3 regions of the Devosia litorisediminis genome follow, and region 3 is predicted to be linked to each of the others. Evidence: predicted binding sites of a transcription regulator. Region 3 holds the regulator's gene; each other region holds the start of a gene.
The links. The regulator LexA, encoded in region 3, represses DNA repair genes until DNA is damaged. The targets are predictions, from matches to a motif close to TGTTCNNNNTGTGTTCNG.
Positions count from the first base shown of each region.

Region 1: KD146_RS14695 (DNA recombination protein RmuC) is a predicted target of LexA. The motif match lies at 5,681-5,698, and genes of this name have one in related genera.
Region 2: ruvC (crossover junction endodeoxyribonuclease RuvC) is a predicted target of LexA. The motif match lies at 2,164-2,181, and genes of this name have one in related genera.

Region 1 covers NZ_JAGXTP010000002.1:379,962-389,941, reverse strand. The annotation lists gene KD146_RS14725 (LOG family protein) at 1-698, opposite strand, end outside; RNA gene ffs (signal recognition particle sRNA small type) at 826-921, shown strand; gene KD146_RS14715 (DNA polymerase III subunit gamma/tau) at 982-2,733, shown strand; gene KD146_RS14710 (YbaB/EbfC family nucleoid-associated protein) at 2,730-3,053, shown strand; gene recR (recombination mediator RecR) at 3,060-3,662, shown strand; gene KD146_RS14700 (hypothetical protein) at 3,676-4,152, opposite strand; gene KD146_RS14695 (DNA recombination protein RmuC) at 4,229-5,656, opposite strand; gene def (peptide deformylase) at 5,795-6,310, shown strand; gene fmt (methionyl-tRNA formyltransferase) at 6,359-7,279, shown strand; gene truA (tRNA pseudouridine(38-40) synthase TruA) at 7,282-8,019, shown strand; gene KD146_RS14675 (hypothetical protein) at 8,016-8,588, opposite strand; gene KD146_RS14670 (hypothetical protein) at 8,605-9,138, opposite strand; gene dapE (succinyl-diaminopimelate desuccinylase) at 9,135-9,980, opposite strand, start outside.
Region 2 covers NZ_JAGXTP010000001.1:175,699-185,678, reverse strand. The annotation lists gene ruvB (Holliday junction branch migration DNA helicase RuvB) at 1-1,004, opposite strand, end outside; gene ruvA (Holliday junction branch migration protein RuvA) at 1,001-1,618, opposite strand; gene ruvC (crossover junction endodeoxyribonuclease RuvC) at 1,615-2,121, opposite strand; gene KD146_RS00895 (GGDEF domain-containing protein) at 2,287-3,036, shown strand; gene KD146_RS00890 (GGDEF domain-containing protein) at 3,139-3,921, shown strand; gene KD146_RS00885 (YebC/PmpR family DNA-binding transcriptional regulator) at 3,975-4,721, opposite strand; gene KD146_RS00880 (alanine/glycine:cation symporter family protein) at 4,829-6,238, opposite strand; gene KD146_RS00875 (TIGR00282 family metallophosphoesterase) at 6,460-7,278, opposite strand; gene KD146_RS00870 (5-formyltetrahydrofolate cyclo-ligase) at 7,275-7,862, opposite strand; RNA gene ssrS (6S RNA) at 7,890-8,046, opposite strand; gene KD146_RS00860 (cell division protein ZapA) at 8,132-8,509, opposite strand; gene KD146_RS00855 (DUF4164 family protein) at 8,514-8,801, opposite strand; gene tkt (transketolase) at 9,008-9,980, shown strand, end outside.
Region 3 covers NZ_JAGXTP010000001.1:1,474,306-1,484,285, reverse strand. The annotation lists gene KD146_RS07140 (vitamin B12-dependent ribonucleotide reductase) at 1-1,528, opposite strand, end outside; gene KD146_RS07135 (NADH:ubiquinone oxidoreductase subunit NDUFA12) at 2,310-2,693, shown strand; gene KD146_RS07130 (DUF2155 domain-containing protein) at 2,731-3,135, shown strand; gene KD146_RS07125 (GyrI-like domain-containing protein) at 3,243-3,746, shown strand; gene KD146_RS07120 (YybH family protein) at 3,802-4,176, opposite strand; gene lexA (transcriptional repressor LexA) at 4,176-4,889, opposite strand; gene KD146_RS07110 (molybdopterin molybdotransferase MoeA) at 4,997-6,199, opposite strand; gene moaC (cyclic pyranopterin monophosphate synthase MoaC) at 6,196-6,672, opposite strand; gene trpC (indole-3-glycerol phosphate synthase TrpC) at 6,672-7,484, opposite strand; gene trpD (anthranilate phosphoribosyltransferase) at 7,481-8,503, opposite strand; gene KD146_RS07090 (anthranilate synthase component II) at 8,500-9,099, opposite strand; gene trpE (anthranilate synthase component I) at 9,200-9,980, opposite strand, start outside.

The DNA of each region.
Region 1 (9,980 bases), on a different contig from region 3:
AAATCCTTGCCGAACAACAGGAGCGGCACGCGATCCATGCGACCGGTCTGGATCAGGGTCAGGGTCTCAAAAAATTCGTCGAGCGTGCCAAACCCGCCGGGGAAAACCGCCACGGCCTTGGCCCGCAGCAGGAAGTGGATCTTGCGGGTGGCGAAATAGTGGAAATTGAAGCTGAACTCGGGCGACACATAGACGTTGGGCGCCTGTTCATGGGGCAGCACGATGTTGAAGCCGATCGAGGGGGCGCCGACATCGGTGGCACCGCGATTGCCCGCCTCCATGACGCCTGGACCACCACCGGTGACCACGACATATTCCTTGTTATCCATGGCCTTGGCGGTTGTGGAGGCCAGTTGCGCAAAGCGGCGTGCCTCGTCGTAATAGCGCGAGGCCGCCTCCAGATTCTTGCGCTGGGTATCATTCTTTGCAGCCCAGGCATCCTTGCCAGGCTCGGGAATGCGCGCACCACCAAACAGCACCACGGTCGAATTGATGCCACGTTCGCGCAGCACGAATTCGGGCTTGAGATATTCAAGCTGGAAACGAATCCCGCGGGTGTCTTCGGAGGTCAGGAATTCGTCATCGGCAAAGGCCAGACGGAAGGCCGATGACTCGGTCTGCGGCGTTCTGGGAGCAAGCTTGGCGGAAGCGATATCTTCCTTGGACGTCCGCAGTGAAGTTTGACGACGCTTGGCCATGAATGCGATCTCCTGTGCTCCAACCCGTCTAGCCGATGGGCGGAATGATCGCAACGCAGGCGGCGCATGTGTCACAGTTTGCGCCGAGGCCTTGCCATTGACGCAATTAATTCGCATATAGCGCACCGGGAGGTTGGCGCGGACGTGTTCCTCGCCAACCGGGTCAGGTCCGGAAGGAAGCAGCCCCAACGAGACCTTCACGGGTCGTTGCCAGCCTCCTACTTGCCTCTATGATGGTCGCATGACCACAGGCAGATTCCGAACCTTGACCTAGAGGGGCACGATGGCTGACGCTACGACCTCGCCCTATCTCGTCCTTGCCCGCAAATACCGGCCACAAGACTTCACAACGCTTGTTGGCCAGGATGCCATGGTACAGACGCTGGGCAATGCGTTCGCGCAGAACCGCATTCACCACGCCTTCATTCTGACCGGCGTGCGCGGCGTGGGCAAAACCACGACAGCGCGCATTCTGGCCCGTGCCTTCAACTATGAAGATGCCAGCGGACCGCACCCCACGCTCGACCTGAGTGTTGAGGGCGAGCACTGCCGTGCGATCATCGAAGGCCGCCACGTCGATGTGATCGAAATGGACGCCGCCTCCAATACCGGCATTGGCGATATTCGCGAGATTATCGACTCGGTCAAATACGCGCCGTCATCGGCGCCCTACAAAGTCTATGTGATCGACGAAGTGCACATGCTCTCCACGGCCGCCTTTAACGGCCTGCTCAAGACGCTGGAAGAGCCACCGCCCTATGTGAAGTTCATCTTCGCCACGACCGAAATCCGCAAGGTGCCGGTGACCATCCTGAGCCGCTGCATGCGGTTCGATCTGCGCCGCATCACGCCCGAAATCATGTCGGCCTATCTCGAGTCGATCCTGAGCCAGGAAGGCATCAGCTTTGAGCCTGAGGCACTGGCGATGATCGTGCGGGCCGGCGAAGGCTCGGCGCGCGACAATCTCAGCCTGCTCGATCAGGCGATTGCCCATGGCAATGGCACGGTCACCGCCGCAACGGTCAAGGCCATGCTGGGGCTGGGCGACCGGGCGCGGATCATCGATCTGTTCGAAGAATTGATGGGTGGCCGGATTGGCGAAGCCATCGAAACGATGCGCAGCCTGTATGACATGGGCGCCGATCCACAGACGCTGGTCGCCGATCTGGCCGATTTCACCCATCTGGTGACGCGCATCAAGGTCGTGCCCGCCGCAGCTGATGATGTGTCGCTGACACCTGATGAGCGCACACGCGGCGCCGATCTGGCGGGCAAATTGCCCATGCGGGCGCTGACACGGGCCTGGCAGATCCTGTTCAAGGGCTATGACGAAGTGGCGCGGGCCAATAATGGCCTGCAGGCTGCCGAAATGGCGTTGATCCGCCTGGCCTATGCCGCCGATCTGCCCAGCCCGGACGATCTGATTGCCAAGCTGGCCAATCAGCCCGCGCCGGCCGCCGGCCAGCAATCAATGATGCCGATGCCGCGCGGTCCCTCTGGCGGGTCTTCGGGCGCCTCCTCGGCCATGCGCGTTGAGCAGCCCCGCCCTATCGATACTGAAGCCATCGCGAGCCAGCCTGCGGTACCGCAGGCGCAGGTTCAGCCCGCGCTGGCCACTGTGGCCAGCTACAAGGAGTTGATCGCCCTGGCGGGCGCCAAGCGCGACGTGCTGGTCAAGCTCGCCCTGGAAGGCTCCATGCGACCTGTGTCGTTCGAGCAGGGCCGGATTGAGGTCGCGCTGGTCGACGGCACCGACCCGGGCATCATTGCCACGCTATCGGCGCGCCTGCAGAAGTGGACCGGCGAGCGCTGGCTCGTGATGGTTTCAACCAAACCGCCAGAGGGGCTGACGGTCCGTCAGGAGACCGAGCAACGCACACAGGCTCACCATGCCGCGGCGCATGAGGACCCTTTGGTCAAAGCCATTTTAGAGACATTTCCGGGGGCCAAGGTGGTCAACGTCAAGGTGCGCGATGACGCAGCTGTCGTTGATGATGTTCCCCCACCCCCAGTTGAAGAGGATGACGACGAATGAAAGACATTATGGGCATGATGAAGGCTGCCAGCGAGATGAAAGGCAAGATGGAGGCCATGCAGGCCGAGCTTGCCGAGCTGGTCGTTGAAGGCCGCTCCGGCGGCGGCATGGTCGTGGTTTCGCTCACCGGTAAGGGTGACATGAAGGGCGTCAAGATCGACACCTCCATGTTCAAGGAAGATGATGTCGAGGTCCTCGAGGATCTGATCATCGCCGCCCATGCTGATGCCAAGACCAAGAGCGAAGCGGCCATGCAGGAGCGCATGAAGGAAGTCACCGCCGGGTTGCCCATCCCCCCCGGCATGAACCTGCCGTTCTAGGCCATTCTGCAATTGGCCAATGGTGGACCCGAGATTGAACAACTGATCCAGCTGCTGGCACGTTTGCCGGGGCTTGGACCGCGCTCGGCTCGTCGGGCCGTTCTGCAGTTGATCAAGAAAAAAGAGCAGTTGATGATCCCGCTATCGGCGGCGCTGGATCGGGCTGTCGAGGCTGTGCGCACCTGTGAAGTGTGCGGCAATGTCGATACCATCAGCCCATGCTCGATCTGTTCGGATCCGCGCCGGGGCGATAGCGGCATGTTGATCGTGGTGGAAGACGTGGCCGATCTGTGGGCGCTGGAGCGCGCTGGCGTTGGCGCGGTCAGATATCATGTCCTGGGCGGCGTCCTGTCGCCGCTGGACGGGATCGGCCCTGACGATATCAGCATCAATGAGCTGATCGCGCGGGCACATGAGTTCCGCGAGATCGTACTGGCGGTCAACGCCACCGTCGAGGGACAGACCACAGCCCACTACATTATGGACCGACTTGGCGAGACAGAAATCAAGGTCAGCCGCCTAGCCCACGGCGTACCCGTGGGCGGCGAGCTGGATTATCTTGACGAAGGCACGCTGAGCCAGGCGCTGAAAGCCCGTACCGCGATCTAGTCGTCTTAGGTGTCTAGTCGGTCTGGGCGTCCAAATCTTCCGCCACCTCCTCGGTATCTTCTGCCTCTTCGGCAACGCCATCGTCAGCGGTGCTGCCCTGCTTGATGGCTTGTCGGGCGTCAAAATCATCGGGTGACAGGGTGTCGAGGCGATCGCCCTGACCGGTTTGGAGCGGGGCACCCAGACCGGCAAAGTCGGCATTATTGTCGACATCTTCCATGGACCCGCTCAGCTCCTCAATGGCGCGGTCCACCTCATCGAGCAGAGCCGCCGGGTCTTCCTCGCCCCAGTCGCCGCTCTCACGTGCGGCGCTTTCGTCGCGCAGTTCCCGCAGCCGCGCCAGACGCTCGCTGGCCGGACGGTCTGCGCCATAGAGCAGGTCTTCGACCTCGCTCTGACTATAGGGCTGTGCGATGCCGGGCTGATCGGCGTTGTCGAAATTGGTGTCCTGCGGCAGCAATGTGCCGGGGTGATCGATATGTTGCGCCAAGACGGCCTCCTGCAATTGGTTTTGCGGGGAGGAACGCGACGGTGCGAAACTGGTTCGACCGACAGAGCAATCGTGATCAGGCCAAGTCGCCCGGATCGTCGACCACCAGCCGCAACGTCGGTTCAGGATCGCTCTGATCGCCATCACCGCCATCCCAGTCAGGCGGAATGGCCCGGTTGGACTTGGCGCCGAGTTCACGCAGCATTTCGACCTGACGCACCACATTGCCATTGCCTGAGGACAGCTGCTTCTTGGCGTCGTCGAAGCTTGACCGAGCCTTTCCCAGATGACCATCGAGCTTGTCCATGGTGCTCAGGAACCCAGCCACCTTGTCGTAGAGCGCACCGGCACGGCTGGCGATCTCTTCGGCATTGCGGTGACGCTTTTCGATGTCCCAGACATTGCGCACTGTGCGCAGCACGGTCATCAGCGTGGTGGGTGTGGTCAGCATCACGCCCTGACTCATGCCATATTCGACCAGCTTGGTATCGGCCTGAATAGCGGTGGCCAGCGCCGATTCGATGGGCACGAACATCATCACGTAATCGAGGCTGCTACGGGCGTGGCGTTGATATTCCTTGCCGCCCAGCGTCTTGATGTGGCTGCGGATCGAGACAATGTGGGCCTGCAGATACTGGTTCTTGGCGTCATCCTCGCAATTGACGTAGGCCTCAAAGGCGGTGAGCGACACCTTGGAGTCGATGACCAGACGGTCATTATTGGGCATCAGCACTTCAACGTCAGTGCGCACTCGAGCACCGTCCTCGCCCGTGTGGCTGGCCTGGGTGATGAACTCTTCGCCTTCGCGCAGGCCTGAGCCTTCCAGAATGGTCGAGAGGATCATTTCGCCCCAGGCACCCTGAGTCTGGGAATTACCCTTTAGCGCCCGGGTCAGGTTCTGCGCTTCGGTGGTGATCTGCAGATTGCTGGCTGCCAAAGCGCGGATCTGTTCGCCCATGGTGGCGCGGTCGCGCAGCAACTCACCCTGAAACTCGACGATTTTCTCGTTGAGCGGCTTGAGCAGCACGTCGACCTGCTCACGGTTCTGCTTGGAAAATGTCTCGCCATGGCTTTTGAGCACTTCGCCGGCAATGGCCTTGAACTCATCGGTCATGTGCTGGCGCGCCTCAAGGAAGCGCTTGTGGTTCTCTTCGGCCTGCTTGACCTGCTCAGCCATGCGGGCGCGCAGGCCCGAGACTTCCGAGAGCAGCGACGACCCCTTCTCACGTTCGATGTCGAGCAGTTCTTCGCCGCGCTCTCGCTCCTGGGCGAGCTGATGGTCCAGTTCCTGAATGCGGCTGTCGCGCTCGGTAATCTGAGCCAGGAAATTGCTGCGCAACTGCTCGGACGCCTGCTGGGCAGCCGCTTCGGCGCGCGCGGCGCTGGCGCGCATGGCGCCCACCACAATAGCGGCCAGCACCAGAACGAGTAGCACCCCGCCCAGAATTGCCGCGGTGAGGTAAGTGACCGGCCAGTCGCCGAGTGTAAAAAGCAGTGTGTCCATGCGTTGAGTCTAGCCGATTCGAGGCGTTCCCATAATGTTCCAATGCGCCGATGACGCCATCGCGACTGCCACAAGAGTTGACCTCACGCGCGAAAATACCATATCGAGAGGCACTTCCCTTATTGCCGGACCTTCATCATGGCCATTCGCCCCATTCTCGTCATTCCCGATGCGCGCCTGCGTGCTGTCACCGATCCGATCATCGAGGTCGATGAGGAGATCAAGACCCTGGCCGCCGACATGCTTGAAACCATGTATGACGCGCCCGGTATCGGTCTGGCTGCGCCGCAGATCGGGGTGATGAAGCGTATCGTGGTAATGGATCTGGCTGGGGAAGATGAGAAACCCGAGCCGCTGGTGATGATCAATCCCGAAATCACCCATTTCGGCGAGCAGATGCAGGTGACCGAAGAGGGCTGCCTGTCGATCCCCGAACTGTATTACGAAGTCGAGCGTCCCAATGATGTGGTGGTGAAGTACACCGATCTTGAGGGCAAGGAAGTCACCAAGGAAGCCGAGGGCAAGCTGGCCGTGTGCATTCAGCACGAACTCGATCACCTCGATGGCGTGCTCTATATCGACTATCTCAGCCGCCTCAAGCGCGACCGGGTCATCAAGAAATTCGACAAGGCTGCCAAGCGCGCCGCTGGCTAGAATTGCGCCGGCCCCAGTGTGGGCCAGGCCATCAAGGAAGGTCGGACAATGCGTGTCGTCTTCATGGGTACGCCCGATTTTTCCGTGCCGACCCTGACAGAACTTGTTTCCAGCGGTCACGAAGTGGTGGCGGTCTATACCCGCGCGCCCAAGCCGGCTGGCCGGGGACAGGAAGAGCGCAAATCGCCTGTCCACATGGCGGCCGAAGGTTTCGGCATTCCCGTGTTCACACCACGCTCACTCAAGGGCGAGGCCGAGCAGATCATCTTTGCCAGCCATGATGCCGATGTTGCGGTTGTGGTCGCCTATGGCCTGCTGCTGCCCAAGCCCGTGCTTGATGCGCCCCGCCTGGGGTGCCTGAACCTGCATGGTTCGCTGCTGCCACGCTGGCGTGGCGCGGCACCGATCCAGCGCGCGATCATGGCCGGCGACAGCCAGACCGGCGTGCAGGTGATGCAGATGGAAGAAGGGCTCGATACGGGCCCGGTCGGTCCGGGCGAAGTCATCGCCATCGCCCCCGACATGACGGCAGGCGAACTGCACGACACCATGATGCGGGTTGGTGCCGATCTGATGGGGCGGGCCTTTGCCGCGCTGGAGCGCGATAGCCTGGAGTTCACGCCACAGCCTGAAGAAGGCACCACCTACGCCAAAAAGATCGAAAAGGCCGAGAGCCGCATCGACTGGTCGCGACCCGCCGCGGACGTCCATAATCACATTCGGGGGCTGTCACCCTTTCCTGGCGCCTGGTTCGAAATCGACCTAGGTGGCAAGTCGGTGCGGGTCAAGGCACTGCGATCCAGCCTGGGTGAGGGCACCGGTGCTCCCGGAACCCTGTTGGGCGACCTGACAATCGCCTGTGGTGACGGTGCGGTGCGGCTGACTCAGATGCAGCGCGAGGGTAAGGGCGCAATGGATGCCGCCACCTTCCTGCGTGGTGCGGGTACGCTGCCGGCTGCTGTCCGCTAGGCATGCCCCGCTTCAAGCTCACCATCGAATATGACGGCACGCCGTATTCCGGCTGGCAGCGGCAGAAGACGCAGCCGAGTGTGCAGCAGACGCTGGAAGATGCCATTTTCAGGATGACCGGCGAGACGCTCACGCTGCAGGCCGCAGGTCGCACCGATGCGGGTGTGCATGCGCTGGGCCAGGTGGCTCATATCGATTTGACCCGAGAATGGGACCCGTTCCAGGTCCGCGAAGGGCTGAACCATCTCATGCGACCCAACCCGGTTGGGATCATCGCCGCCGAGCGAGTAGACGAGACGTTCGAGGCGCGGTTCTCTGCAACTGCGCGCCACTATGAGTACCGCATCCTCAATCGCCGTACGCCAGCGATCCTGGAGCGCAATCATGTGTGGCATGTGCACAAGCCACTGAATGCCGAGATCATGGATCAGGCCGCCCAGCTGATTCTGGGGCATCATGATTTTACCACCTTCCGGTCATCGGAATGTCAGTCCAAGTCGCCGATGAAGACGCTGGACGTGCTGCATGCGCGGCGCGAGGACGATCATATCGTCATCAATGCCAGCGCGCGCAGCTTCCTGCACCATCAGGTGCGTTCGATGGTAGGTTGTCTCAAGCTGGTGGGCGAGGGCAAATGGACGCCAGCCGATTTCCGGGCGGCGCTTGACGCCAGAGACCGCAGCGCGTGCCGCGCGATGGCGCCATCAGCCGGACTATACCTGACGCAAGTCGACTACTAGCTGACCGCCGGCATGAAGATGTCGGGGGCGACCATGGCGATGATCAGTCCCATGGCCACTGCCTGGATGATCAGCTTGGCCACGATGAAGATCACGATCTGCAGTGGCGCCAAGGTGACGATCAGGCGGGCAATATTGACCTCCACGACCAGTGCGGCCACGCCCACCAGAATGGTGGCGAACTGACCGGCCCCGACCATGAGCAGGATCAGGGTGATCACCGAGGCGAACAGGTTGATCCAGTTAAAGGTCACGATATAGGGCACAAAACCGTCGAGCCGACCGAACTGGCGCAGCACCAGCCAGCCAGCACCAGCCTGCAGCACATAGAGCATGGCGCTCATGAACAGCCCTGTCGACGCTGCACCCGACTCCATGGAGAAGCCGAGCAGTCGCGGGCCATAGGCCGACATGGCACCGGCAATCAGAAAGGCGATAAAGCTACTGACCAGACCACGCTGGCCGAAGTCAAAATAGGTCGGCGCCTTGCGATCTCCGGTAAGCAGGGCAAAGCTGCCCTGGGCGGCGGCAATCAGTTCGTCGAAGAAGGTCGGGGTCGATTGGGCCAAGGCGCGTCTCGATCGGTCAGAGGGGGGCGTTGGACAGCATGTAGAGCGCATAACGCATCGCCACAAGAAGCAGGACCGTCAAAACAGCAAAGCCGGCCGCAGTACCGAGGCTCCAATCGCATGCCTGACGGGCAAGACGATATAGCAGAAATCCCAGCGCGAACCATGCCATCATGACGACGGGACCGCCGATCATGGCCAGCAGGCCCTCGATCAGCAGGAAACCAGTCATGGCGTAGATGCCGGGCACCAGCACCGGCAACATGGGCGCTTCGCTCTTGAGGATATTGCGGGTGGTGACCAGCGTCACCAGCAGCGAAATGACCGGCAGGGCCAGAATGACCATGGCGGCGAGTACGCCGAACGTTGCGGGCATGCCGATGCTAATCGAAGCGAGTGCCACAGCCAGAAAAGCGAAAAAGGCAAAGACGCACAGCGCCGTCGCCAGGCCGGCACCACTCAGAGTGAAGCGATCGCGCCAGCCGGGCTGGCCGCTGATGATCATCTGCCAACCTCTTGTCGCGTCGCTCAGGACCGACCAGATTTTCATGACACCACTCCAAAAAAGCCAAGCATGAAACGGCGATAGATATTCGTCAGCCCCGTGAGGTCGCTCAGGGCGATGTGTTCGTCCGCTTTGTGCATGGAGGGACCGACAAGACCGCATTCCACCACTGGCCCATATTGGGCGATGAAACGGGCGTCAGAGGTGCCACCGCCCGTCGAGAGCGCCGGTGGCTGGCCCGTGATGGCCGCAATGGTTGCCGAGAGGGTTTGCACATCGTCACTGAGGGGCGACAGGAAGGAGCGCGAGGGCGTGCCAGCCAGTTCAAAGCTGATACTGGCGCCAGCTGGATCTATGCTGGCGATGCGACAGCGCACCCAATCCGTCAGCGTGTCTGGCGTCCACAGGTCATTATAGCGGATGTTGAAGCGAATGGTACCGGCGGCCGGAATGACATTGGAAATGGCATTGCCGACGTCAATCGAGGTGACTTCGAGATTGGTCGCTGGAAAATGCTCGGTGCCGGTGTCGATGGTCGTGTCTAGGGCCGTGACCACGCGCGCCAGCGCCGGCATGGGATTGTTGGCCTTGTCGGGATAGGCCACATGGCCCTGTATGCCCGCTACGGTGATGACCCCGGACAATGAACCGCGGCGGCCAATCTTGATGCTGTCACCCAGGGTTGCAGCAGAACTGGGCTCGCCCACAATAGCGAAGTCGAAGTGGTGCTGGTTCTGCTCGGCCCATTTCATCAGCTTGTCGGTGCCGTTAATGGCGTCGGCTTCCTCATCATTGGTGATGGCGAGCATGATGGTGCCGGCATCGGCAGGCATGGCTGCAGCAGCGGCAACAAAGGCAGCAACACCCGACTTCATGTCTGCTGCACC
Region 2 (9,980 bases), 1.3 Mb from region 3:
ATGCCAACAAATCCCTGCGGCACAACCTTGCCCAGATGCTGGAAAGCAGCGCCTGTCAGCATGCGGCCACGCGGGGTGCGCTGAATGAACCCTTGCTGCAGCAGATAGGGCTCAACGATTTCTTCAATGGCGTCACGGGGCTCACTCAATGCAGCGGCAATGGTCTCAATGCCCACCGGGCCACCATCATAGAAATCAGCAATCGTGGTCAGATAGCGCCGATCGAGCTGATCGAGCCCGCGCGCATCCACATCAAGCCGCAGCAACGCCTTGTCCGCGATGGCTCGGGTAATCTCGCCCGATCCGTCCACCAGCGCGAAATCGGTCACCCGGCGCAGCAGCCGCCCGGCAATGCGCGGTGTTCCGCGCGACCGGCGGGCAATCTCCATGGCCCCATCAGGCGCCATGGGCATGTCCAGCAAACGCGCGCCGCGCGTTACGATCTGCACCAGTTCCTCAGGCGTATAGAAATTGAGCCGCACCGGGATGCCGAAACGGTCACGCAGCGGCGTGGTCAGCAGCCCGGCACGTGTCGTTGCCCCGACCAGCGTGAACTTGGCCAGATCAATCCGCACCGAGCGGGCAGCCGGACCTTCGCCGATGATCAGATCGAGCTGAAAATCCTCCATCGCGGGATAGAGCACTTCCTCAATCGCCGGGTTGAGCCGGTGGATCTCGTCGATGAACAGCACGTCGCGTTCTTCGAGATTGGTCAGCAGGGCGGCCAGATCGCCAGCCTTGGCAATCACCGGGCCCGACGTCGCGCGAAAGCCAACGCCCAATTCCTTGGAAATGATCTGCGCCAGCGTCGTCTTGCCCAGACCGGGCGGGCCGACAAACAACACATGGTCCAGCGCTGCGCCACGCTGTTTGGCCGCCTGGATGAAGACTTCGAGATTGGCACGCGCTGCAGCCTGACCGACAAACTCGGAAAAGCCCGAGGGACGCAGCGACACATCAAGATTGTCGTCGCGCCCGGCGGCTGGAGAGGTCAGATCAGTCAACTACTCAGCTCCCGCAATCCTAGCCGGATCAGTTTCTCGGTGGGGATACCCTCCCCCTCACGCGCCACGATTCGGGCCAGCGCGGCCGATGCCTGCGCGCTCGAATAACCCAGATTGGTCAGCGCCGAAACCGCATCCGAAATCGCGCCCGGCGCAACACCATCACCCAGCGCGGCCTGCAGCCCCAGCGTGCCCGCATCAATACCGGCGCCGGTGGGCACCTTGCCCTTGAGTTCGGTCAACAGGCGCACCGCCAGCTTGGGACCCACACCATTGGCGCGGCCAATCATCGCCTTGTCCTGCAGCGCAATGGCGCTCGACAGTTCTGATGGCGACAGCACCGACAGGATCGACAGCGCCACCCGGGCACCCACGCCCTGAACAGTCGACAGCAGATTGAACCAGGCCTTCTCGCTCTCGGTTGCAAAACCATAGAGCCGGATCATGTCCTCGCGCACGATGGTCTCGATGAAAACCACGCCAGCTTCCCCGACACACGGCAGGGCCTGCAGCGTGCGGCTCGAGCAATATGCCTCGTAACAAACCCCACCACAGTCGATCAGCACATGGTCATCGCCAAAGCTGTCGATCAGTCCCTTGAGCTTGCCGATCATGCCATTGCCCTCAATCGCTGGTTGGCCACCCGGTGATGGGCGTGACAGATCGCAATCGCAAGCGCATCAGCCGCATCGGGCCCTTTGAAATCGGCCGTCGGCATCAAGGTCCTGACCATCAATTCTACCTGCCCCTTGGCAGCATGACCGGTCCCGACCACCGACTTCTTGACCAGATTGGCGGCATACTCGGCTACCGGCAAGCCGCGTGCTGCCGGGGTCAGCAATGCCACCCCCCGCGCCTGCCCGAGAATCAGAGCCGAGCGCACCCCGGCATTGACGAAGGTTTCTTCTACGGCAGCTTCTGCGGGCACATAGCGGTCCATGACCGCGCCCAACCCGGAAAACAACACCGCAAGCCGTTCGGCCAGCGAACCGTCGACCGGTGGCGTCACCGTTCCTGCGCCAACAAAGGTCAGCCGACTGCCCTGACTTTCGATCACGCCCCAGCCGCAGCGGCGCAGGCCCGGATCGATGCCGATGATTCGTGTGGATAAGCTCATGGGGTATCCTTAATCACAGGCGCCAATCCTACCAAGTTCAATGTGAACAAAATGGCAACGGCGACGGTGGATAACCTCCATCTGGCTAAAATTTTATCGATCCCGCCAACACATTCTTCAAGATGCCCCCCTAGCGTTCCGACCAAGGGATGCAGGGATCAATAAATGACCGGACTAAACACCGAGCTGCCGATAAAATCGTGGCGCCGGATCAAGCGTATTGCGGGCAGTGCAACCGCCGTCTCCGTGGCACTTTCGGTCATTTTGACCAATGTGATCATGGAGACCTTTTCAGCAGGCACGAGCCTGGCCGGACTGCTCGTGGCCATCACCATGCCCATCATCCTGGGTGGCCCCCTGGTATTTGTGCTGACACTGCGTCACGAGCAGCTGCGCCAGGCCAATCTGCAGCTCCAGGCACTGCTCTCGACCGATTGGTTAACCGGGTGCCGCTCGCGCGGCGCTTTTACCCATCAGGTGGCCGACTATCTCGACGCCCCCGCAAACGCTGGCGGCGCTCTGCTCGTCATCGATGCGGACAACTTCAAGACCGTCAACGACCGTTTCGGGCATGACGTCGGCGATCAGGCCCTGCGCCAGATCGCCGATGCGCTTCATGCCGCCACGGCCAACACCGCCGCCATCATTGGCCGCTTGGGTGGCGAGGAATTTGGCATCTTCCTGCCCGGCACCGATGCTGTCGCAGCCGACCGGGTTGCACAGCGCGTGCGCAGTGCCGTCGCGGCCATCGCTTTTTCACCAGCCGGTACCAAATGGCCACTCTCAGTTTCGATTGGAGGCGCTATCTACTCCGCCAGAACACAGTTTTCCGTACTTTACCGTCATGCCGATCAACGCCTCTACCAGGCCAAGAACTCCGGCCGTGATTGCGTAGCGATGATGCAGGCCGCATGACCCAAACCGGCCAACATCTCTGATCGAGGTGAACCACCAGACTTCGTCCTATTTACATCCGCCCGCGCTCAGTTGCGCCGTTCGCAAGCCGGAGATTGTCCGATGTTACCTTCCAAGACTTTGACTGCCCTGCAGAGCTGGTCCAGCGTTGGCCGGTGGACCCTGTTCGGTACTCTGTCGTGTATGCTGGTGTCGGTCGCCTTCAACACGCTGATGTTTGGTGATTTGGGCCCCACCGCCCTGCAGCGCTCGATTTTCAGCGCCACCGTGCTCCCCGCCCTGCTGGGCATTCCGCTGTTTTTGTTTCTGGGCATGCGCGTACGGGGATTGGCTTTGAGCAATATGCGGCTGGGTCTGGTCGCCCGCACCGACAGCCTGACTTCATGCCTCAATCGCGGCGCCTTCACCGCCCGGGTCACCATATTGCTGGCCCAGCGTGAGACCACCGCCACCGGCGCACTGCTAATGATCGACGCTGACAATTTCAAGGCGATCAACGATCTGTTCGGCCACGACAATGGCGATCAGGCTCTGGCCATCATCGCCCGCTCGATCCGCTCTGTGCTGCGCACTGGCGATCTGGTGGGTCGCATGGGTGGGGAGGAATTTGCCGTCTATCTGCCGGACCTGGATTATTCTCAAACCGAGGCCATTGCCGAGCGCATTCGCCGCTCGGTCAATCTCGCCGTCTTCAACCCGGACGGGCGCCAACGCACGCTCTCGGTCAGTATTGGTGGTGCAGTCTTTGAAGGGCGCGCCAGTTTCGCTGAACTGTTCCGCATTGCCGATCAACGCCTCTACAAGGCCAAGCAGACGGGCCGCAACCGGTCGACCGTGGTCAACGTCGCCGACCTGCCCATCCCCAGCCTGCCCTGCAGCGCATAGAAAAAGGGCGGCACCCTTGGCACCGCCCCCAAATCCTGTTGGCCTGCTGCCGACTATACCTCGAGCTTGGCCATGTCCTCGTCGCTCATCTCGAAGTTCGAATAGACGTTCTGCACATCATCATCTTCTTCCAGGGTCGCGATCAGTTTCATCAGCGTAGCGCCCTTGTCCGCGTCGATCGGCGTGTTGGTCTGCGGCTTCCACACGGCCTTGACCGATTCAGCCTCGCCCAATGCAGCTTCGAGCGCCGCTGCAACATCCACCATCGCTTCAAAAGTCGTGGTGATATAGTGGCCATCCTCGCTGCTCTCGACGTCATCGGCGCCCGCCTCGATGGCCGCTTCCATGATGGCGTCTTCGGTGCCGGCGCTGGCCGGATAGACAATCTCGCCAACCTTGTCGAACATGAAGCCGACAGAGTTGGTTTCCCCCATTGCGCCGCCATTCTTGGAGAAATAGGAGCGGACATTGGAGGCAGTGCGATTGCGATTGTCAGTCAGCGTCTCAACGATGAGCGCAACACCGCCCGGACCATAGCCCTCATAGCGGATCTCTTCGAAGTTCTCGCCGTCCGAGCCGATTGCCTTCTTGATGGCGCGGTCGATATTGTCCTTGGGCATGGACTGGGCACGGGCATTGGTGACGGCCAGTCGAAGGCGGGAATTGAACGCCGGGTCAGGCATGCCCATTTTCGCTGCAACGGTGATTTCGCGCGCGAGCTTTGAGAAAATCTTCGAGCGAACCGCGTCGCTCTTGCCCTTGCGGTGCATCACATTTTTGGCGTGGGAATGGCCGGCCATTCGATAAACCCCGGATCGTCTAAGAGAAAAATTCGCCCGCTTATAGAATCCGGTGCGGCAAAAGAAAAGGCACGAGGCGGGGTCGGCGCCAACCGACCCCGCACTGTTCAGGCGTCGCGGGTCCAGATCGTCTCATCGATCCGCCCCGCCAGTTCGGGATAGTCAGCCGCATGGAAGCTGGGCTCAAGGCCCGCCTTGCGCTGTTTGGCGTAGTCCTTGGTCAACTTGGCGACCGTGCCCGACAGCATGACAATGGCGATCAGATTGACCGTCGCCATCAGACCCATCGAGGCGTCCGCCGCATTGAACACGGTGGCGACGCTTTCATACGCGCCCCACACCACCATGGCCAGAACGCCCAGCCGCAATGCCGTGATCCATGGCTTGCTGCTCAGCTTGAGGAAGGTCATGGCGTTTTCGGCATAGGAGTAATTGCCGATGATCGAGGTGAACGCGAAGAACAGGATCGCAATGGCGATGAAGTACTGTCCGGCGCCCCCGATATGTACGGTCATCGCCGCCTGTGTCAGTGGCGTTCCGGTCAGTTCGCCACCGGGCACCATCACGCCAGAGAGCAGGATCATCAGGCCAGTGGCTGTGCAGATCAGCAACGTATCGATGAACACACCGAGCGCCTGCACAAAGCCCTGCGATGAGGGATGGTGTGGATTGGGCGTGGCGACGGCCGCGATATTGGGCGCTGAGCCCATGCCGGCCTCATTGGAGAACAGCCCACGCTTGATGCCGTTGAGCATCGCGCCGGCAATGCCACCCGTGGCGGCTCCAAAGCCAAACGCATTCTCGACGATCATCACCAGCAGACCGGGGACCTCCCCGATATGGCTGAACACCACGAACAGCGCCACGGCCAGATAGATCACCGCCATGAACGGCACCAGCAACTCGGCAACTCGAGCGATCTGCTTGATGCCGCCAAAGATCACCACCGCCGTCAGCGCCGCAACGGCAATACCGACCCAGATCTTTTCAAAGCCGAAGGCGCCCTGGAAAGCATCGGCAATCGAATTGGCCTGCACGGCGTTGAACACCAGCCCGAAGGCGATGATCAGGCAGACCGAGAAAATGCCACCCGCCCAGGGCGCTCCCAGACCGCGCGCAATGTAGAAGGCCGGGCCACCGCGATAGTCGCCGTCCTGATTTCGGGTCTTGTAAAGTTGCGCCAGCGTGGACTCCGCATAGGCGGTCGCCATGCCGACCAGCGCCACCATCCACATCCAGAACAGCGCGCCTGGACCGCCCAGATAAAGCGCCACCGCCACGCCCGCCAGATTACCGGTGCCGACGCGTGAGGCAAGGCTGGTGCACAGCGCCTGGAAAGGGGTGATGCCGGATTTGTCGTTCTTTTTGGAGCCCAGAACCGATTTGAACATTTCCGGGAATTGCAGAAATTGCACAAAACCTAGCCGGACCGTGAAAAACAACCCGACGGCCAGCAAACCGTAAATGAGGACATAGCCCCAGAAGATATCGTTGAGAAAATTGATAATCGGATCCATGCAGCCCGTGCTCCATAAGCAGTTGGTTTCAACTGTTTCGGGCGTGCTGTGGCGGCCGGGAGGACACGCAAATGGATAATGGCCCCAAGCGATCACCCAATTGTCATTGGGCACTCACAATACTGGCATGTGCAACACAAATGATCGGGTTGTGCATAACTTGCACCACCTATCGAGGCATTAGCCCGCAAAGTGCGGCCCGACGTTCCACCAGCTAGACGCTAGTCAAAGCGTGGTTCAGCCTGGGCCAGTGTACCACCGATACGCAGCGGTTGGACCGTCTTGACCAGCCCCGAGCGCGGGTCGGTCTCGATAACCACGCCACAAAGCGTGGCCTCGCCTTCCGATGGCGAGAACCGGCCATTGGGAATGCCGGTCAGAAACCGGTTGAGCGGCTCATCGGTATCGGTACCGATAATGGAATCGAAATCCCCGCACATCCCCGCATCGGCCATCAAGGCTGTGCCCCCCTTGAGCACGCGGTGATCAGCAGTGGGAATATGGGTATGGGTGCCCACAACCAGACTGACCTTGCCGTCGAGGAAATGTCCCATGGCCTGAATTTCTGACGTCGCTTCGGTATGGAAATCCACCACGATCGCATCGGCCTGTTCGCCCAGCGGGCACGCCGCAACAGCAGCTTCCACTGCCCGGAACGGATCATCTGCGGGGCCCATGAATACCCGACCCAGCGCATTGACCACCAGCACGCGATGACCATTGCGGCCCTCAACGAACATGGCGCCACGACCAGGCGTGCCCGGCGGCATGTTGATCGGCCGGATCAGCGTATCTTCACGCTCGATATAGGAAATGGTTTCGCGCTGGTCGAACGCATGGTCACCCAATGTCACCACATCCGCTCCCGCCTGGCGGATCGCGTTGAAATGGCTTTCGGTCAGACCCTTGCCGTGGCTGGCATTCTCGCCATTGACGATAACGAAGTCCAGGCCATAGGTCTCGATGAGGCCGGGCAGGCGATCATTGACCGCGTCGCGGCCCGAACGGCCCATCACATCGCCCAGAAACAAAAGTCTCATGCGTTGTCGCCAAAATGGCGCACGCCGGCTTCGGTGATGATGGCATCCAGCGGCACGTCGTGGCTGTCGCGCGGAATGCTGTCCAGTTCCTGCGCCGCAAAGGCCAGACCGATCAGCTTGGGCGACTTTTTCATATGTGCCAGGGTGCGGTCATAATAGCCGCCTCCATAGCCCAGCCTCGTTCCCTGACTGTCAAAGCCCAGTAATGGCATGATGATGACATCGGGTTCGGTCTGCGGTGCCAGCTCTGACGGCGCCAGCGTGCCAAAGCCCGCTTCGTAAAGTGAGGCGCCCTGCTCCCAGACGCGCAATTCGAGAGGTTGCTCGGGCCCAAGCACCACCGGCAGCACCACGGTCTGGTTGCTGTCCATCAACCGGACCAGAATGGGCTGACAGTCCAACTCGTCGCGAATGCGCCAATAGGCCGCCACCACATCGGCGACCTGCAAGTCGATCTCGTTGAAAAACAGATCAGCCACAGTGGCAGCCGCATCGGCGCGCTGTGCTGGCGATAGCCCTGCGCGCGCCGCGTGTGCCTCAAGCCGCAGGGCGGCCTTGGCGTTTTCGATATTCTCGTCAACCATGCGCCGCGCCGTAGCCTATTCTAGAATTCAGGTGCCACCCTGGCCGTGGGATACGCGATCCCGGAACCTACTTTACGTAGGTGGGCACCGTATGTCCGGACCCACGGGTCCGGTCAGGGACAGCTCCCTTAAGATCGATAAGGCCCCGAGGATATTGGTTTCCACACGTACCGGGCAGCGATGCAGATATAGGCGCTTCATTGTCGTGTGCAAAGCCCCGACAATCGCTTCCCACCCATGTGTGATCACACGGTCAAATCCCAGGTCGTTCAGCCCTGCGGTACGGGCGCGGTGTCGTCCAGCACGCTTGCCACGCCCTCGAGCGCCTTGGCGGCATCATCCAGCTTTCCGGCAAACTTTTCTTCGAGCGCCTCGATTTCAGCGGCCACTTCCTGGCCAGCCCGGGTTAGCACTACAACCTCTGATTCCAGAGCCTTGATCCTGCGCTCTGCCTCGGCCAGTTCATCAACCACCGCAATGCCCGCCATCACGGTCAGCCGCGTATCGCCGATCTCGCCTACCGCGCCCTTGAGTTGCTCGACATGAGCGTCAAAACGCTCGGCCAGACCGATCAGGTGCTTTTGCTGGCCTTCTTCACAGGCCATCCGATACTTACGGCCGTTAATCTCGACATTGACTTCGGGCATACCGCTACTCCGCCTTGGCCAGCACTGAGCGCACCGTCTCCATCGCCTCTACAAGGCGACGCGAAACATCATGGGCGCTGTCATCCAGACGCTTGGCCCGCGCCGCCGATTTATCCAGTTCGGTGGCCAGCCGTGCGCGCTCATGCACCAGCCGCTGGGTATCGACTTCCATGCGATTGTGCTGGCGCATCCGTGTGCCCAGTTCCTGAACAGACTGGTCCAATCGCGCCAATGCGCGATCAAACCGCGCGCTGGCAGCAGTCAAACCGTCTTGAAGTTCCGTGTCACTCATTGCTGCTACGGTCCTCAATGCGCGGCGATTCCGGCGCTGCCAGCCTGCCCCAGCATACGCCGCAATGCAACCAGCGCGACGATGTGGGAGCATGCGTTGTCATTGACAGGCAATCCCAACCTGTTATGCCTCGAACCCGCCTTTGGGAGGAGGCTTTCGGTACCTCTTCTCCCCAGATTTCAGTCCCAAAGAAAGCGCACGCTCTGATGACGAATACAGCCCAGCAGAATGATCTGGCCAACGCGATCCGTTCCCTTGCAATGGACGCGGTCGAAAAAGCCAATTCCGGCCATCCCGGCCTGCCCATGGGTTGTGCGGACATCGCAACCACACTCTTCACCAAGGTCATGAAGTTCGATCCCGCTGACAGCAAATGGGCTGACCGCGACCGCTTCGTGCTTTCGGCCGGTCATGGCTCGATGCTGCTCTACGCATCGCTCTACCTCCTGGGCTACCAGGACATGACCATCGATCAGATCAAGAATTTCCGTCAGCTCGGCTCCAAGACCGCCGGCCATCCTGAATACGGTTATGCCGAAGGCATCGAGACCACCACCGGCCCGCTCGGTCAGGGCGTTGGCAATGCGGTCGGCATGGCGATTGCCGAAGCCAAGCTGGCTGCCGAGTTCGGCGCCGACCTTGTCGATCACCACACATGGTGCCTGGCCGGCGACGGCTGCCTGATGGAAGGCATCTCCCAGGAAGCCATCGCCTTTGCGGGGCACCTCAAGCTCAACAAGCTCACCGTGATCTGGGACAATAACGACATCACCATTGATGGCGCCGTCTCCAATTCCGACAGCACCGACCAGATCGCCCGCTTCAAGGCATCGGGCTGGAACACGATTGAGATCGACGGCCACGATCAGGACGCCATCGAAAAGGCGCTGCTTGATTCCAAGAAATCCGACAAGCCCACCCTGATTGCGGCCAAGACCACCATCGGTTTTGGCGCACCGAAAAAGGCCGGCACCAACAAGGTACACGGTTCTCCGCTCGGCGCCGAGGAACTGGCCGGTGCCAAGGCTGCACTGGGCATCACCTATCCTGCATTTGAGGTCCCAGCCGAGACGCTCGAAGCTTGGCGTGCCGCCGGTCGTCGCAGCCAGAACATACGGGGCGAGTGGACCTCACGTCTGGGCGCATCGGCCAACAAGGCAGAGTTCGAGCGACGCATGG
Region 3 (9,980 bases):
CATAGGCAGCGGTGTTGAACGAGCCATCCTGGTTGCGATAGGGCAGCAGGTTCACCGATGCCAGATTGCAGGCGGTGTCATCAAGGAACATGTATTCCGAGCAGGGGTTCGATGCATTGATCGGACCGGCCTCGGGGCTGGTGTGCCACTCATTGATGGTGGTGTGGTACTGAATGCCGGGATCGGCCGAGGCCCAGGCGGCATAGCCCACCTGCTCCCACAGATCGCGGGCTTTAAGGGTCTTGGTGACAACGCCGGACTGGCGTGCCTTGAGGTCCCAGTCGCTATCGCCTTCAACGGCGCGCAGGAACTCGTCGCTCACCCGCACCGAATTGTTCGAGTTCTGGCCCGAAACGGTCAGGTAGGCTTCGCTGTCCCAATCGGTGTCGTAGACCGGGAATTCGATATCGGTATAGCCCTGCTTGGCGAACTGGATGACCCGGAAGATGTAGTTCTCGGGGACCAGGGCCTTCTTGGCAGCGCGCACTTCGCGCTTGAGCGCGGGGTTCATCGCCACATCAAAGCAGTCATCGCCGCTGCCTTCGCAGTTGACGGCAGCCTTCATGATGGCCTTGAGGTGCTTGGAGACGACCTTGGAGCCGGTCACCAAAGCGGCAACCTTCTGCTCTTCCTTGACCTTCCAGTTGATGTATTCCTCGACATCGGGGTGATCGATATCCAGCACCACCATCTTGGCGGCGCGACGGGTGGTGCCGCCCGACTTGATGGCGCCGGCCGCCCGGTCACCAATCTTGAGGAAGCTCATCAGACCGCTGGACTTGCCGCCGCCCGAGAGCTTTTCGCCCGAACCGCGCAGGGCCGAGAAATTGGTGCCGGTGCCCGAACCATATTTGAACAGGCGCGCTTCACGCACCCACAGATCCATGATGCCGTTTTCATTGACCAGATCGTCATTGACCGACTGGATGAAGCAGGCATGGGGCTGGGGATGTTCATACGAGCTCTTGGAACTCACCAGCTTGTGGGTGAAGGGGTCCACATAGAAGTGCCCCTGGCCCGGACCATCAATGCCATAGGCCCAGTGCAGACCGGTATTGAACCATTGCGGGCTGTTGGGCGCCACGCGCTGGCTGGCCAGCATATAGGCCAGCTCGTCAAAGAAGGTGCGCGCATCTTCTTCACTGTCGAAATAGCCGCCTTTCCAGCCCCAATAGGTCCAGGTGCCAGCCAGGCGATCAAACACCTGGCGGCTGTCCATTTCTGAACCGTAGCGCTCATCTTCCGGCAGCTTGGCGAGCGCAGCTTCGTCGGGGACGGAGCGCCACAGCCAGGACGGCACGGAATTCTCTTCAACCTTCTTGAGGGCCTTGGCGACGCCGGCCTTGCGGAAGTATTTCTGAGCAATGATGTCAGCCGCAACCTGGCTCCAGCTCTTGGGGATGGCGATATCTTCGAGCTTGAAGACGACCGAGCCATCCGGGTTGCGAATCTCACTCGTGGCCGAGCGGAATTCGAGACCGGCGTAGCGGTCTTCATTGGCTTTGGTAAACCGGCGTTCAATGCGCATAGTCGTCTTAGTCCCCAATGTAACGGGCACACAAATGCCCGCGAGCCGAAAAACCCGGCTTCTCACCCAAATCTGTTTTGACGCGTCACCAACCGAGCCCGTGGCCGGGCTCGAAAAACTTGCCTGTGCCCCTGTATGGCGCCGGTCTGATGCCAGTGCTTTGAGCAGGGGTCTTGAGCCGACGACATGGTGTGTTGTCGGCCTGTCCAAAACATCTGCCGATTCAAACGATGCGTCAACGCAAGAAATCACAAGGTCTAGTGGTTGGAGGGGTGGTTCAGACAACCACTAGTAGGCTCATTATGTGGATAGTGGGGACAAACTGCAAGGAAAACGCGGACTTGGCCGCCCCCTTTTATGCAGGCTGGAGCGTCACGTGAACGGCGCATATGTGAGCCGAACAAGCCCCGCTAAAGTGCCGAGATTCCACGGCTAAATTCACCGCCAGGCGCGTGTTTACAATGGGCTAACCATGCCACCAACGCCGTCGAATCAAACCGTCACAAAGCTGTCAAGCGCAGAAAAATTACGCGAAATCCACAATGCGCCCACTACCAGTGCTTGTGGTGATCTGCCTGTGACCCACTACCAGATGCTGTGTGCAGGGCAGGGTGGCGCTCACTGCAAAGCTGGCCCCGATGCCCCTCCTATAGAAGGGTGAGCGGGGCGCGAAAACAGCGCGCGAAAAACCCGCCAAACACTAGGCTGATCTGACCACGCATGTTACACCCGGCGCACTCGCAGCTATCGACGGCGGAATCGACAATTGGCTAAATCCGGTATCAAGCAGTTCCTGAGCGAAATCTTCTCCTGGTGGGGTGGTCAGACCTGGGGCACCCGTCTGTGGATCTGGCGCTTCGGCGACTATGTCGGCAGCGACGAATTCGGCAATCGCTATTTCCAGGATCGTAAGGCTGATCGGCGTTATGTGACCTATGCCGGCCCCGCTGACGCCTCGACCATTGGTCAGGGCTGGCACGGCTGGATGCACTATCGCACCGACATCGTGCCAACCAAGGCCAACTATGTCGCCAAGAGCTGGGAGCTGCCCCATCAGCAGAACCTGACCGGCACGGCAGCCGCCTATCGTCCCGATGGCAGCCTGCTCAACAAGGGCGAACGCCCCCGCGTGACCGGTGACTACGACGCCTGGTCGCCAGAATAAGGACGGCGCCTTGCGCCACCTCAAAACTCTTGCCCGCATGATGATGACCCTGGCGCCGCTCGCGGCGCTGGGCGTCTTTGGCGTTGCAGCGCCCGTATCGGCCCAGCCCATTGCCAATCCGGTGGCGACCTTTGCCGGGCTCGACAAGATCACCGGCCGCATCACCCGCTTCGACGTCTATATCGATGAAACCGTGCTGTTCGGCGCGCTCGAGATCACCCCGCGCGCCTGCTACAATCGCGCTGCCACCGAGACCCAGCGGACATCGGCCTTTCTCGAAGTCGATCAGCGCAGCCTGACCGGCACATCCAAGCGCATCTTTACCGGCTGGATGTTCGCCGACAGCCCGGCGCTCAACGCCGTCGATCACGCAGTCTATGATGTGTGGCTGATCGAGTGCCGCACCAGCACCGACGTACCGCCGCCCGACGCGCGCGACTGATTCTCTCAATGGTACTGGCCCGCTGACGCGCGCCATTCTAATGTCACCAGCATTGATGCAGGCGGGCAGAACTGCGCGACTGCATGATATTGCGGGAGGAGCGCCTTATGCTGACTGTTCCACGTTTCCAGGACCTGCCGGTCCAGACCTACGCCTATATCAGCTTTACCGTATCAATGGCCGAAATGGCGCAGCCCGCAAATGAGGGCTTTCCGGCGCTATTTTCCTGGCTCTCCGCCAATGGCATCACGCCGACCGGCGCGCCATTCTACAAATACAACCGCATCGATATGGCCAGAACGCTTGAAGTGGAAGCAGGGGTCCCGGTGGACCGCGCGGCAGCGGGTGACGACACCGTAAAATTCTCGCAACTACCGGCGGGGCATTACGTCTGGACCACCCATACCGGCCCCTATGACGATCTCTATGATGCCACAGCCATGCTGATCGGCTGGGCCAAGGAGCGGGGCATTGAATGGGATAGCGCAACCCAGTCCGACGGTCATCACTTTGCCTGTCGTCTGGAAATCTACGAGACCGACCCGGAGCAGGAACCTGATCCTGACAAGTGGGTCACCACATTGCGGATCAAGACCACCGGTCCGGCCTGAACGCCAATACCGGCATTGATCGCCCGTCACTCCCGAAGTCACGCACCGCGCGCCGCTAGGCCAAGGCGCTCAGATGCTCGTGAACGATGACCCAGCCATGCAAGCGCCGCTCGACAATGCAGGTGCCGCGACCGGCGCCAGATTGAACATCTCCGTTCACAACCGCCGTGTAGCAAAACAGATAGCGACAGGCCGCGATATCCTGACCTTTTACGATCCAGATCAGGTCTTCCAGCCAGTAGCGCTCGTCAACCAGCCGTGCCCATGTGGCTTCAAAGGCATCGCGTATCGCTGCAATGCCAAGATGAGATCCATCATTGAACCAGAAACTGGCATCCTGGGCGATCAAGGGCGCGACGACCGCGAAGCGATGCGTGTTGATCGCCTCGCCATAGGCCGCGATCAACGCTTCGGGCGTCGCCGCCCCCATCAATATTTACGCAGCAACCCGACAAGCCGGCCCTGAACCTTGACCCGGTCAGGCGGAAAAATGCGGGTCTCATAAGCCGGGTTGGCGGCTTCAAGTGCCACCGTATTGCCCTTGCGGCGCAAGCGCTTGAGCGTCGCTTCCTCATCATCCACCAGCGCCACGATGATCTCGCCGGTGCTGGCTGCATCCTGCTTTTTGATCAATACCGTGTCGCCATCAAAAATGCCGGCATCGATCATCGAGTCACCGCGCACTTCCAGTGCGTAATGCTCGCCGCTGCCCAGCATTTCGGGCGGCACCATAATGGTGTGGGAATGGCTCTGAATGGCCTCGATCGGCGTACCCGCTGCAATTCGACCCATCACCGGGATCGAAATCGAGCGCACGCCATCATCATCGGCGGCGACACGCGATGGCGGGCTCGCCACCTTGCCAAGATTGCCTTCGATCACCGATGGTTCAAAGCGGGCCTTACGGCCGCCAAGCGACGGGTTCATCGAATCCGGCAGCTTAACGACTTCCAGCGCCCGGGCCCGATTGGGCAGGCGGCGGATGAAACCGCGCTCTTCCAGCGCGGTGATCAGCCGGTGAATGCCCGACTTGGACGCCAGATCGAGGGCATCCTTCATCTCGTCGAACGAAGGCGGAATGCCGCTTTCCTTCATCCGTTCATGGATGAACATCAACAGCTCGTGTTGTTTGCGCGTCAGCATAGGCCCCTCGGGGTGAGAATCGGAACATAGACAGAACGACTATATGTGTTCCAGTTATGTTCTGCAATATGCTCGACGATTTTCCTGCAACTGGGGCGGCCCGAAACCTAGAAGGCGTCGACCACAATGGTTTCGACCAGCGTGCCCGCCGCCTGTCCAGGGGCCTGTTCGGGCTGCACAATCAACAGGTCAGCCAGCGCCATGGATGAAGTGTGCCCACTATCGGTCTGGGAAATTGGCAGCGCCACCGGACCATTGGGAGTCTGCTGCAACTGTGCCCGCATGAAATGCCGCCGCGCCGTATTGGCTGGGGTCGCGGCAGCCAGTGGCAGGTGCCAGGGCGTCTGCGGCGTCAGGCCCAGCCAGTGTCGCAGCGCCGGTTTGATGAAAACAATCGCCGTGACCATCGCCGAAACCGGATTGCCCGGCAGGCCGAATACCAGCGTCTTGCCGATCGTGCCGAACATCAGCGGCTTGCCCGGGCGCATATTGATGCGCCAGAAATCCAGCGTCACGCCCAGTTCAACGAGAATTTCCTGCACGATATCGTGGTCGCCAACGCTGGCGCCGCCGGTCGTGATCAGCACGTCCGGTGCATCGGCCAGAATGGCGCTGAGCTTGTCGCGCAGGGCTTCCCGGTCATCGCGGGCAATGCCGTGATCGGTCATGGTATGGGCATAGGGGGCCAGCATGGGCGCCAGCCCGAAGCTGTTGGAAGCAATGATCTGGTCAGGCCCCAGCGCCGCGCCGGGCAGGGCGAGTTCATCACCCGTCGCCAGCAGCGCAATACGCGGCCGTCGCGCCACGGTCAGCGTCGGGGTATTGGCTGCCGCGGCCACGGCAATCTGCATCGGGGTCAGTCGGACGCCAGCCTCGATCAGCGTCTGGCCTGTGGTGAAGTCATTGCCCAGGGCCCGGATATTGCGCCCCGGCAAGGGCTCGATGCTGAACGACACCTGATCGCCGTCGAGCAGGGCCTGTTCCTGCATGATGACGGCATCGGCCCCTTCGGGCACCGGCGCACCGGTAAAAATCCTGACCGCTTCTTGCGAGCCCAGACGTCCGGCATAACTGGCCCCGGCCTGGGAGGTCCCCACGACCTTGAGGCTGTGACCTTCCATGATGTCAGCGGCCCCGACGGCATAGCCATCCATGGCGCTGGCATTGAAGGGCGGCTGGTCATGGCGGGCCTTGACCGGTTCGAGCAAGACCCGACCCGCCGCCGCATCCAGCGACACGGTTTCGCCGACCGGCGTCGGCACGCGCTTGAGAATGGCCGCAATGGCCTCTTCAACGGGGAGCAGGCTCATGCGCGCACGAAATCCCCGGACTTGCCGCCCGATTTTTCCATCAGGCAGATATCGGTCACCACCATGGCGCGATCAATCGCCTTGGCCATGTCATACAATGTCAGCGCCGCCGTGGAGGCAGCCACCAATGCTTCCATCTCGACCCCGGTCTGGCCGGTAGTTTCAGCCGTCGCCACAATCAGGATGGCATCTTCGCCATGTTCGGCAATCTCCACGCTGACCTTGGTCAGCGGGATGGGGTGGCACAACGGGATCAGCTCAGCGGTCTTTTTGGCCGCCATGATACCGGCAATCCGCGCTACCGCCAGCGCATCACCCTTTTTGAGGCTGCCGCCCATAATGGTGGCAATCGTCTGCGGCTGCCCGACAATACGGGCCTGTGCCACGGCGCGCCGCCGTGTTGCGGGCTTGCCGGCAATATCGACAATATGGGCTTCGCCCCGGGCATTGAGATGGGTGAGCCCGTCGGCCATCAGGGCGCAGCCTGCGCGGCGCCATGCAATAGCGCTCTGGTTGCCGCGGTCACATCGTCCTGGCGCATCAGGCTCTCGCCAACCAGAAAGCTGCCGATACCGGCTTCATGGTCGAGCTTGAGCAGGTGTTCGTGATTGACGATGCCGCTTTCGCTGACCAGTAGCGTCCCCTTGGGCACGCCAACGGCCAGATTAACCGAAGTTTCCAGCGTCGTCTCGAAGGTGCGCAGATTGCGATTGTTGATGCCGATGAACTCGGCGCCCAGCGCCACGGCCCGATCAAGCTCAAGCTGGTCATGTACTTCCACCAGCGCATCCATCTTCCACTCTTCGGCGGCATCGAGCAGGTAGCGAGCCACGTCATCGCCCACGGCGGCCAGAATGATCAGAATGCAGTCCGCGCCCCAGGCGCGCGCCTCCGCCACCTGATAGGTCTCGAACAGAAAATCCTTGCGCAGCACGGGCAGTTTGACCGCCGCGCGGGCTTCCTTGAGAAAGCGCGGCGAGCCCTGAAAGCTGGGCCGGTCAGTCAGCACGGACAGGCACGCGGCGCCGGCTGCTTCATAAGCCAGGGCGATTTCGGTCGGGTTGAAGTTCTCCCGGATCAGGCCCTTTGACGGACTGGCCTTCTTCACTTCGGCGATCAGCGCATATTCATCCTTGGCCCGCTTGGCCTTGATCGCCTTGATAAAGCCGCGCGTCGGCGCCTGATCATGTGCCTGCGCCACCACTTCGGCCCAGGGCCGCATGGATTTGGCAGCGGCGATTTCCTCGCGCTTATAGGCTTCGATCTGTTTGAGAATATCGGTCATGCATCGCGTCCATTCGATACCGCCACCAGGCGGGTCAGTGTGTCCTTGGCCTTGCCGCTGTCAATCAGCTCGGCCGCCGCCGCTGCGCCTTCGCGCAGATCGGCCACCTTGTCGGCCACAATCAGCGCCGCGCCGGCATTGAGCAGCACGATATCGCGATAGGCGCCGCTCTGCCCGTCAAACAGGGCGTGGATGGCCTGGGCATTGTATTCGGGATCGCCACCCAGCAGATCCTTGGGATCGTGCTGTTTCAGGCCGGCCTGTTCCGGGCTCACTTCAAAGCTGCGCAGATCGCCATTGGCAATCTGGGCGACAAAGCTGGGGCCCGTCACCGTGATCTCGTCCAGCCCGTCGCTGCCATGCACCACCCAGGCCTTGATGGCGCGGTTGGCCAATAGCGCCGCGGCGACAGGCTCGACCCATTCGCGCGCGTAAACGCCCAGCATGTAACGGCGCACACCGGCCGGGTTGGACTGCGGACCGAGCAGGTTGAACATGGTGCGCACGCCCATTTCGGCGCGCGATGGCCCCACATGGCGCATCGCCGGATGGTGACTGGGCGCGAACATGAAGCCGATGCCGGCCTGGTTGATGCAGCGCGAAATGCCAGAGGGCTCCAGGTCAAGTTTAACGCCCAGCGCTTCGAGCGCCTGCGACGAACCCGATTTGGACGACAGCGCGCGATTGCCATGCTTGGCCACTGGCACACCGGCTGCAGCCACCACGATGGCAGCGGCGGTCGAAATGTTCAGCGTGCCCATGCCGTCGCCGCCCGTGCCGACAATGTCGATGGCATCGGCGGGCGCCTCGACGGGCACCATCTGCTCGCGCAGGATCGACACCGCCGCGGCGATTTCGCCAACGGTCTCGCCCTTGATCCGCATGCCCATCAAAAAGGCGCCGATCTGGCTTGGTGTGGCCTCGCCAGCCATGATCACGCGCATCACATCGCGCATCTCTTCGCCCGTCAGGTTTTTGCGCTCGGCAATCTGGCTCAGTGCGGTCTTGATATCCATCACGCGGCCCTCTTCTGGTTGAAGTCGCGGGCGATGTTCAGGAAGTTCTGCAGCAAGGCATGACCATTTTCCGAGGCAATGCTCTCCGGATGGAACTGCACCCCATGAACGGGCAACGTCTTGTGTTGCATGCCCATGATCAGGCCATCCTCGGTGGTCGCGGTGACCTCGAGCACATCGGGCAGGGTTTCCGGCCGCACCGTCAGCGAGTGATAGCGCGTAGCCTCAAACCCCGCATTGAGCCCGCGGAACAGGCCCTTGCCGGTATGATTGATTTTTGAGGTCTTGCCATGCACCAGATGCGGCGCGCGGATCACCTCTCCACCCATGGCCTGTCCAATGGCTTGATGCCCCAGACAGACACCCAGCATCGGAATTTCGGCCTGGAAGCGCTCGATCACGGCCAGACAGATGCCGGCCTCATTGGGCGTGCAGGGGCCTGGCGACAGCACAATGGCGTCGGGCGCCTGTGCGGCGATGTCTTCAAGGGTAATCTTGTCGTTACGGACCACCGAAACATCGGCGCCCAGTTCGCCCAGAAAATGGACGAGATTGTAGGTAAAGCTGTCGTAATTATCGATGACGAGAGTGCGGGTCATGGTCTGGTTCCTGGCAGGTTTTTGTCAACTTCCGGCGGCCCCATCGGGCGCCACGGTCAGAAGCCGCCCCGCCATCGCTGCCTGTCAAATACCTGCCGCATCATTGTCCGATCCTTGCCTCGCCAGCATAGCGTAGCGCTTCCTCTGCCGCGCTGAAAAGGGCCCGCGCCTTGTTTTCGCATTCCATCTGCTCAAGCGCTGGCTGGCTATCGGCAACAATACCGGCGCCCGACTGCACATGCAGCTTGCCATCTTTCAGGATCGCCGTGCGCAGCACGATACAGGTGTCCATGGTGCCATCGGCTCCAAAATAGCCCACGCAGCCGCCATAGATACCGCGCCTGGATTTCTCCAGCTCGTCAATGATCTCCATCGCGCGCACCTTGGGCGCCCCCGATACCGTACCCGCCGGAAAGCCCGCCGACAGGGCGTCAACGAAATCGTATTGCGGGTCGAGCTCGCCCACCACATTGGAGACGATGTGCATGACGTGCGAATAGTATTCGAGGAAGAACTTGTCGGTGACCTTGACCGTGCCGATCTTGGCCACGCGCCCCACATCATTGCGGCCCAGATCAAGCAGCATCAGATGCTCGGCCAGCTCCTTGGGGTCGCTCATCAGCTCGGCCGCCATCTCCGCGTCCTTGCTCGGCGTCGCGCCACGCTTGCGCGTCCCCGCGATCGGGCGAATGGTGACCTCGCCATCCTGCACCCGGACCAGAATTTCCGGGCTCGATCCGGCGACAGCGAAATCGCCGAAATCCAGGAAATACATATAGGGGCTGGGATTGGTCCGACGCAGGGCGCGATACAGCGCTGTGGGCGGCAGGTTGAAGTCGGCCGAAAAACGCTGGCTCAACACCACCTGAAAGATATCGCCG